One region of the Streptomyces sp. NPDC006193 genome, then DNA from elsewhere that is predicted to be linked to it. Evidence: riboswitches for the same ligand, from Rfam matches in the RefSeq annotation. Region 1 holds a riboswitch; the other holds the start of a gene.
The links. A riboswitch is a leader RNA that binds a small molecule or an ion and turns the genes downstream of it on or off. The one in region 1 is predicted to bind thiamine pyrophosphate.

Region 1 (4,831 bases):
GGCACGCACACGGCGCCACCGCCAAGCAACTCGCCCGTGAGGCCGGTATCGCGCTGCCGACGACGTATCACCTGCTGCGCACCCTGGTGCACGAGGGCTATCTGTGCCGTGAGAAAGGCTTGTTCTTCCTCGGTGACGCGGTGGCGCGGCTCACCAGCAGCGGGGCACGGCAGAAACGTCGCAGCACGGTGGCGGACACGCTCGCGTGCTGGCGGGATTCCATCGGTGTGCCGGTGTACTACGCGATGTACCGCGAGGGTGAGATCGAGGTCATGTGCGTCTCCGACTCGCGTGAGGCGCCCGCGGTCGAGGAGTGGGCCGACTTCCGCGAGACCGGTCACGCGCACGCCATCGGTCAGTGCCTGCTCTCCCAGCTGGACGAGGAGGCCCGGCGCGACCACCTCGCCCGCTGTCCTGTGCAGCCCCTCACGCGGTACACCGTGCGGGACAACGACGCACTGCTGCGCCGGCTGGCCCGGCTGCGGCGCATGGAAGCGGTGGTGGAGCGCCAGGAGTACGCGCTCGGAACCGTCTGTGCGGCGGTTCCGATCACGGTCGGCACCACAGCGGCCACCATGGCCATCTCCCTGCCGGCCCAGCGGGCCGACCGGCTGCTGCCCGCGGTCGAGCGGCTGCAGACGGAGATCGGACGGAATCTCGGCTCACTGGCCCTCTCTATCAGTATGTGAAAACTTACTCCTTGTGATCTGCCGTGTACGTTCAGCAAGATTTGGACCACGGTCGGATGGACGAATCCCGGCCAGTCGATGTCATATGACGGGATAGGCGATGCGCGAGTCCGTACAGGCAGAAGTCATGATGAGCTTTCTCGTGTCGGAGGAGCTCTCCTTCCGCATTCCGGTGGAGTTGCGCTACGAGGCCAGTGATCCCTACGCCGTGCGGCTCACCTTTCATCTGCCCGGGGACGCCCCGGTAACCTGGGCGTTCGGGCGTGAGCTGCTGATCGACGGAGTCGGCCGTCCGTGCGGGGAGGGCGATGTGCACATCGCCCCCGCCGGCTCCGAGACGCTGGGCGAGGTGCTGATCCGGCTTCAGGTGGGCGGCGACCAGGCCCTGTTCCGCTCGTCGGCGCCGCCGCTGGTGGCCTTCCTCGACCGGACGGACAAGCTCGTGCCGCTCGGCCAGGAGGGTGCGCTGGCCGACTTCGACGCGCATCTCGATGAGGCGCTGGACCGCATCCTGGCCGAGGAGCAGAGCGCCGGCTGAGTGATACGAGCCAACGGCGCCGGGGTGCTGCCCTGCCGCACCGGGTGGTGCAGGAACGCTTCTGCTGAGGAGGGGGGGGCCGGTCGGGCGCCGCCGCCGACCGGCCGCCGGATTCACCGCTTCCGGCGCCGGCCCCGGCCGCCGCGCGCAGGTGCGGGCTGCCCCGCGCCCGGTGCCGGGCCAGCCGGGCCGGGCCGGTCGGCGGAGACGACCAGCGCGGCGAGCGCGGTGGTGACCGGCACCGAGGCGACCAAGCCGATCGAGCCCACCAGGGTGCGCACGATCTCCTCGGCCACCAGTTCGCTGTTGGCCACCGCCCCCACGCTGCTCTGCGCGATCGAGAACAGCAGCAGCAGCGGCAGCGCGGCTCCGGCGTAGGCCAGCACCAGGGTGTTGACCACGGAGGCGATGTGGTCACGGCCGATGCGGATGCCCGCCCGATACAGACCGCGCCAGCCCATCGACGGGTTGGCCTCGTGCAGCTCCCAGACCGCCGAGGTCTGCGTCACCGTCACGTCGTCCAGCACGCCGAGCGAACCGATGATGACGCCGGCCAGCAACAGACCGCTCATGTCGATCGACGGATACAGCCCGTGGATCAGACCGGTGTTGTCGTCCGTGTTGCCGGTCAGCGCGGCCCAGCCGATGAACAGGGAGCCGAGCACACCGATCAGCGAGAGGGAGATCAGGGTGCCGAGCACCGCCACCGACGTACGGGCTGACAGGCCATGGCACATGTACAGGGCGATCAGCATGATGGCGCTCGATCCGACCACGGCCACGACCAGCGGATTGGAGCCCTGCAGGATGGCGGGCAGGATGAACAGGGTCAGCACCAGGAAGCTGACGGCCAGAGCGACCAGCGCCATGACACCGCGCATCCGGCCCACCACGACGACGGCGACGGCGAAGATGCCCGCGAGCAGGGCCATCGGGAACTGCCGGTTCACATCGGTCACCGAGTACTGCAGATCCTTCGGCGCGGACGGCTCGTAGGCGACCACGACCTCCTCGCCCTGGTGCAGTTGCCGTGACTGGTCCGGCCGCACGATCTCGGTGAACGTACGGCCCTTGTCCTTGCCGGTGTCGATCCGGACGGTCGCCTTCTTGCAGGATGTGCCGGCCTTGCGCTTCGCCGGGACGCCTCCGGCTGCGGAGGTGTCGCCGGCCGGGGCGGCGCCGGAGGCGTCCCCCGACGCACAGCCGACCTCGACGACCCGGGTGACCGTGGCCTGCTGGGTCTGCCGGTCGAAGCCGACGCCGGTGCGCGTATGGGGCGGGGCTCCTCCGGGCCAGAGCACCGCGAGGCCGACCAGGACCGCCGCGGTGAAGGGCACGAGAATCGCCGCGATGACGGTCCGCAGGTGCTTGGAGACGGGCGCGGCGGGACCGTGGCTGTGGCTGTGCGAGTGACCGTGGGAGCCGCCTTCACGGACTCCGTGGCCGTGTCCGCTGCCGTCCTCCGGGCTGTCCTGGCGGCGCGGCTCGGGCGGCTGATAGGGGTACTGCTCCATCCTGGTCACCGCCCGATCATCGCAAGAAGCGTGGGGGCCCACTGTTCACCGCGCCACACATGACGCTAGCGTGGAGGCACCTTTGCACACGCGGGAGCTCGGAGCACCGGGCTGAGAGGGCGCTGACCTCCGTAGACGCGATGTTTCACGTGGAACCAGCAAGGTTCCACCAGAGACGTCGGCCGACGGAAACCGCTGCGTCGACCGCCGAACCTGTTACCGGGTAATGCCGGCGTAGGGAGTAGGTCTCATGACCAACAAGGACGCACGCACGCCTGCCTCCGTTCAGGACGAGAAGTCCCCGGAGGCCGGGAAGTCCATCGGCTGGCACAAGGCGTACATCGAGGGCTCGCGCCCCGATCTGCGGGTGCCGGTCCGTCAGGTGCACCTCACCAACGGGCAGTCGGTGACGCTGTACGACACATCGGGCCCGTACACCGATCCACTCGCCGACACGGACGTCCGCAGGGGCCTGCCGCCCCTGCGGGAGAACTGGATCATCGCTCGCGGCGACACCGAGGAGTACGCGGGCCGTCCCGTCCGCCCCGAGGACGACGGGATCAAGCACACCGCGCCGCGTGGCGGGCTGCGCAACCTCGACGCGGTCTTCCCCGGCCGCCCGCGCCAGCCGCGGCGAGGCCGGGACGGCCAGGCGGTCACCCAGCTCGCGTACGCCCGCCGGGGCGAGATCACACCGGAGATGGAGTTCGTGGCCATCCGGGAGAACGTCTCTCCCGAGGTGGTCCGCGAGGAGATCGCGGCGGGCCGGGCCGTGCTGCCGGCCAACGTCAATCACCCGGAGATCGAGCCGATGATCATCGGTAAGCGGTTCCTGGTGAAGGTGAACGCCAACATCGGCAACTCCGCGGTGACGTCCTCCATCGAGGAGGAGGTCGAGAAGATGACCTGGGCGACCCGCTGGGGCGCCGACACGGTCATGGACCTCTCCACCGGCCGCAACATCCACACCACCCGCGAGTGGGTCCTGCGCAACTCCCCCGTTCCCATCGGCACCGTGCCGCTCTACCAGGCCCTGGAGAAGGTCGACGGCAAGGCCGAGGAACTGACCTGGGAGATCTACAAGGACACCGTCATCGAACAGGCCGAGCAGGGCGTGGACTACATGACCGTCCACGCGGGCGTCCGGCTGCCGTACGTCCCGCTCACCGCCAACCGCAAGACCGGCATCGTCTCGCGCGGCGGGTCGATCATGGCCGCCTGGTGTCTGGCCCACCACAAGGAATCGTTCCTGTACGAGCACTTCGAGGAGTTGTGCGAGATCTTCGCCGCCTACGACGTCACGTACTCGCTGGGCGACGGTCTCAGGCCGGGTTCGATCGCCGACGCCAACGACGAGGCGCAGTTCGCCGAGTTGCGGACGCTCGGGGAGCTCAACCGCATCGCCAGGCGGTTCGACGTGCAGACGATGATCGAGGGCCCCGGTCACGTCCCGATGCACAAGATCAAGGAGAACATCGACCTTCAGCAGGAGATCTGCGACGAAGCTCCGTTCTATACGCTCGGCCCGCTGACCACGGACATCGCGCCGGCGTACGACCACATCACCTCCGGCATCGGCGCCGCGATGATCGCCTGGTGGGGCACGGCGATGCTCTGCTACGTCACGCCCAAGGAGCACCTGGGCCTGCCCAACCGGGATGACGTCAAGACCGGCGTCATCACCTACAAGATCGCGGCGCACGCGGCCGACCTCGCCAAGGGGCACCCGGGCGCACAGGAGTGGGACGACGCGCTGTCGGACGCCCGCTTCGAGTTCCGCTGGGAGGACCAGTTCAATCTGGCTCTTGATCCGGACACGGCACGGGAGTTCCATGACGAGACGCTGCCGGCCGAGCCCGCCAAGACGGCGCACTTCTGCTCCATGTGCGGGCCGAAGTTCTGCAGCATGAGGATCTCGCAGGACATCAGGCGCGAACACGGCGGCAGCAGGGACGAGATCGAGGAGGGCATGGCCCGGAAGTCGAAGGAGTTCGCGGCCGCCGGCAACCGGGTGTATCTGCCGATCGCCGACTGAGACGCGCACGGTGAGGCCGTCGCGCCGGCCGGTCCCAAGACGGCCGGCTGGTGCG
Region 2 (4,831 bases), on a different contig from region 1:
GCATCAAGGACATGGGCACCCTGCTCCCCGGGCACGGCGGCATCATGGACCGCCTGGACTCGCTGCTGCCCACGGCGCCGGTGGTGTGGCTGCTGATGGTGGTGTTCGTCGGCTCCGCGTGAAGCCGACCGCCGTACTGCCCCCGGGCCCCGTCCGCCATGCGCGGGCGGGGCCCGTCGCCGTCCCCGGCCCCTTGCCGTCCCGCGTCCCCGGCCCCTTGCCCTCCCCGGGCCCTTGCCCTCCCCGGGCCCTTGCCCTCCCCTTCGCCCCGTGGCCGCACCCGGTCCACGGATGCCGCAGCAGAAATCGCCGGGCGGGGCCGCCGGACGGCAGACTCCCTGAGAGGACGGCGTGTCCTCAGCCGCCAGGCGACGCAGCAGGGAGTGAGCCCGATGCCCCTCGACCCCGCCTCCGTACCCACGCCCCCGCCGGTGCGGTTCTGGCCCGTCGACGACCTGCCCGCCCTCGACCCGGACCCGTTCCTCGACGAGCTGCTGCGCGAAGAACCCGTCACCCGGATCCGGCTGCCGCACGGGGACGGGCACGCCTGGCTGGTCACCCGCTACGAGGACGTCCGCTTCGTCACCTCCGACCCGCGCTTCTCCCGGGAGCGGGTCGCCGGGCGCGACGTGACCACCATGCGCCCGGCGCCGGTGGCCTCGCAGACGGCGGGCCTGCAGTACATCGACCCGCCGCGGCACAGCCGGCTGCGCCGGGTCGTCGCCCGGGCGTTCACCGGCCGGAGCATGCAGCGGCTGCGCCCGCTCGCCGAGCGCAGGGCCGCCGAACTGCTCGACGGGATGGAACGCGCCGGTGCGCCGGCCGACCTCATGGAACACCTGCACGGGCCCTTCCCCGTAGCGGTGGTCCGGGACTTCCTCGGCGTGGAGGAGAAGGACTGGCACCGCTGGGCGGAGACGGGCGAGGCGCTGCTGTCCGCGGGCGCGGAGTCCGAGGAACGCGCCGGGCGGGCCGCCCGGGAGACCCGCGCCCGCATCGCCGAACTGCTGCGAAGCCGCCGTGAGGAACCCCGCGAGGACCTCGCCGGAGTGCTGGCGCAGGCAGCCGCGGCGGGTGAGATCACCGACGACGAGGCCATCTCCCTCGCCACCGCCGTCCAGGTCAGCGGCGGCCACGCCGTCCGCAACAACAGCGGCTCGATGATGTACGCGCTGCTCACCCACCCCGAGCAGATGGACCGGCTGCGCCGCGAGCCGGAACTGCTGCCGCGGGCCGTGGAGGAACTGTTCCGCTACGTCCCCCACCGCAACGGCGTCGGCATCCCGCGGATCGCCACCGAGGACGTCGAGGTCGGCGGGCACCTGATCCGCAAGGGCGATGTCGTCTACAACGCGTATGTCGCCGCCAACCGCGACCCCGAGGTCTTCCCCGACCCCGACGCCCTGGACTTCGACCGGGACGACGGCCCCCACCTGGCCTTCGGTCACGGCCCGCACCACTGCCTGGCCGCCATCATGGCCCGCATGGAGGCCGAGGTCGTGATCGGCTCCGTGCTCACCCGCTTCCCCCGCATCCGCCTGGCCGTGCCCCCGCAGGAGGTCGAGTTCCAACGCCGCGGCCTGATCCGCGGCCCCAGAACCCTCCCGGTGACCTGGTGACCGCAGGCCCGCCAGGTCACCCGATTCGATCTGCGACACTGGGTGGGCCATGCCTAAGCCCGGAGAACTCACCTTTGTCGCGCCGCGCGGAGCCAAGAAGCCGCCGCGGCATCTCGCCGATCTCACGCCTGCCGAGCGCAAGGAGGCGGTGGCCGGGATCGGTGAGAAGCCGTTCCGTGCCAAGCAGCTCTCGCAGCACTACTTCGCGCGGTACGCGCACGACCCCGAGCAGTGGACGGACATCCCGGCCGGCTCCCGGGAGAAGCTGCGCGAGGCGCTGTTCCCGGAGCTGATGACCGTCGTCCGGCATCTGTCGACCGACCAGGGGACCACCCGCAAGACGCTGTGGCGGCTGTTCGACGGCACGCTGGTCGAGTCGGTGCTGATGCGGTATCCGGACCGGGTCACCATGTGCATCAGCTCGCAGGCCGGCTGCGGGATGAACTGCCCGTTCTGCGCGACCGGGCAGGCGGGACTGGACCGGAACCTGTCCACGGCGGAGATCGTCCACCAGATCGTGGACGGCATGCGGGCGCTGCGGGACGGCGAGGTGCCGGGCGGTCCGGCGCGGCTGTCCAACATCGTCTTCATGGGCATGGGCGAGCCGCTCGCCAACTACAAGCGGGTCGTGGGGGCCATCCGGGCGCTGACCGACCCGGTCCCGGACGGGCTGGGGCTCTCGCAGCGCGGGATCACCGTGTCGACCGTCGGGCTGGTGCCGGCCATCCACCGGTTCGCCGACGAGGGCTTCAAGTGCCGGCTCGCCATCTCCCTGCACGCCCCCGACGACGAGCTGCGCGACACCCTGGTCCCCGTGAACACGCGGTGGAAGGTCCGCGAGGTGCTGGACGCAGGCTTCGAGTACACCGAGAAGTCGGGCCGCCGGCTGTCGATCGAGTACGCGCTGATCCGGGACATCAACGACCAGGCCTGGCGGGGCGACCGGCTCGGCCGGCTCCTCAAGGGCAGGCCCGTGCACGTCAACCTCATCCCCCTGAACCCGACGCCGGGGTCCAGGTGGACCGCTTCCCGGCCGGAGGACGAGAAGGCGTTCGTCGAGGCCGTCGCCGCGCACGGGGTGCCGGTGACCGTCCGGGACACCCGGGGGCAGGAGATCGACGGGGCCTGCGGTCAGCTCGCGGCCACCGAGCGGTAGTCTGAGGCCGTCCACAACTTCATACCGGCCATACCTATGCATATTCCGACAGGGGAGCGCCACAGCGCTGAGAGTGCGGCAACCGGGCCGCAGACCCTCTGAACCTCGCCCAGGTCATTCTGGGTAGGAAGTTCGGTCATCACCTCAAGCTGTTGCGCCCTGCCCGGCCTCCCGCGCGGAGCCGGGCAGGGCCGCGTCTCTTCCTGGCCGACCCCAGGAGGACATCCAGTGCACAACAAGACCCTCATGGCGGTGGCGGTCGGGCTCGGGCTGGTCACGCTGACGGCGTGCGGCTCGGCGGACACCGCGCAGTCCGCGAACTCCAAGACCGTCACCCTGGTCAGCCACGACTCGTGGGCCGTCTCCAAGAACGTGCTCAAGGACTTCGAGAAGAAGTCCGGGTACAAGGTCAGGGTCCTGGAGGACGGCGACGCCGGGCAGGCCGTCAACAAGGCCGTCCTCACCAAGGACAACCCCCAGGGCGACGTCTTCTTCGGCGTCGACAACACCCTGCTGTCCCGGGCCCTGGACAACGGCCTCTTCCAGCCGTACGAGGCGAAGGGCTCCGACCGCGTCCTGCCGCAGTACCGGGCCGACGGGGCCAAGCACCGCGTCACGCCCGTCGACACCGGCGACATCTGCGTCAACTACGACAAGGCCTACTTCCGCGAGCACCGGCTGGCCCCGCCGAAGTCCTTCGCCGACCTGGCCAAGCCCGCGTACAAGAACCTCCTCGTCACCGAGAACGCGGCCACCTCCTCGCCCGGCCTCGGCTTCCTGCTCGGCAGCGCCGCGGAGTTCGGCGACACGGGCTGGCAGGACTACTGGAAGAAGCTCAAGGCCAACGGCGTCAAGGTCGTCGACGGCTGGGAGCAGGCCTACCAGGAGTTCTCCGGCTCCTCGGAGGGCAAGAAGGCCGGCGGCGACCGGCCGCTCGTGGTGTCCTACGCCTCCTCCCCGCCCGCCGAGGTGATCTACGCGAAGAAGCGGCCCGCCACCGCCCCGACCGGGGTCGCGTACGGCACCTGCTTCCGGCAGACCGAGTACGCGGGCCTGCTGAGCAACGCGAAGAACCCCGAGGGCGGCAAGGCGTTCCTCGACTTCCTGCTCACCGAGGAGTTCCAGGAGGACATGCCGCTCAACATGTTCGTCTACCCGGTCGTGAAGGGCGCCGCCGTGCCGACCGAGTTCACGAAGTACGGAGCGGCCGCCGAGCACCCCGAGACCATGGCCCCTGACAAGATCGCCGCCAACCGCGACCAGTGGGTCAAGTCGTGGACGTCGCTCGTACTGAAGTAGCGGCCCGCACCAGGGGCACGCGCGGGAGCGCGGCGCGGCTCGGGCTGATGGCCGTGCCCGTCGCGTTCTTCGCGCTGTTCTTCGCCTGGCCCGTCGCCGCGATCCTGGCGCGCGGGCTGAGGGCGGACGGCGCCTGGCGGTTCGGCCGGCTGGCGGACGTGGTCACCCAGCCGGACATCCGGCACGTGCTGTGGTTCACCACCTGGCAGGCGCTCGCCTCCACCGGGCTCACCCTGCTGCTCGCCCTGCCCGCCGCCTATGTCTTCGCCCGCCTGGACTTCCCGGGCAAGGAGCTGCTGCGGGCCGTGGTCACCGTCCCGTTCGTGCTGCCGACCGTGGTCGCCGGCAGCGCCTTCCTGGCGCTGGTCGGGCGGGGCGGGCTGCTGGACCGGCTGTGGGGGGTGCGGCTGGACACCACGGTGTGGGCGATCCTGCTGGCCCACGTGTTCTTCAACTACGCGGTCGTCGTGCGCACGGTCGGCGGGCTGTGGGCCCAGCTCGACCCGCGGCAGGAGGAGGCCGCCCGGATGCTGGGCGCCTCCCCGCTCAGGGCCTGGCGGCAGATCACCCTGCCCGCGCTCGCGCCCGCCGTGGCCGCCGCCGCGCTGATGGTGTTCCTGTTCACGTTCACCTCCTTCGGCGTGGTCCAGATCCTCGGCGGCCCCACCTTCTCCACCCTGGAGGTGGAGATCTACCGGCAGACCTCCCAGGTCTTCGACCTGTCCACGGCCGCCGTCCTCACCCTCGTCCAGTTCGC

Region 2: linked by a shared signal. The riboswitch ahead of ABZ261_RS18800 (thiamine ABC transporter substrate-binding protein) and the one ahead of thiC (phosphomethylpyrimidine synthase ThiC) in region 1 are both predicted to bind thiamine pyrophosphate.

The regions. Positions count from the first base shown of each region.
Region 1 is NZ_JBEXTB010000002.1:238,338-243,168, forward strand. Features, by position in the region: gene ABZ261_RS02995 (IclR family transcriptional regulator C-terminal domain-containing protein) at 1-689, shown strand, start outside; gene ABZ261_RS03000 (SsgA family sporulation/cell division regulator) at 790-1,227, shown strand; gene ABZ261_RS03005 (YibE/F family protein) at 1,341-2,750, opposite strand; TPP riboswitch at 2,822-2,999, shown strand; gene thiC (phosphomethylpyrimidine synthase ThiC) at 2,992-4,776, shown strand.
Region 2 is NZ_JBEXTB010000019.1:66,066-70,896, forward strand. Features, by position in the region: gene ABZ261_RS18785 (phosphatidate cytidylyltransferase) at 1-122, shown strand, start outside; gene ABZ261_RS18790 (cytochrome P450) at 393-1,619, shown strand; gene rlmN (23S rRNA (adenine(2503)-C(2))-methyltransferase RlmN) at 1,669-2,775, shown strand; TPP riboswitch at 2,816-2,923, shown strand; gene ABZ261_RS18800 (thiamine ABC transporter substrate-binding protein) at 3,004-4,074, shown strand; gene ABZ261_RS18805 (iron ABC transporter permease) at 4,122-4,831, shown strand, end outside.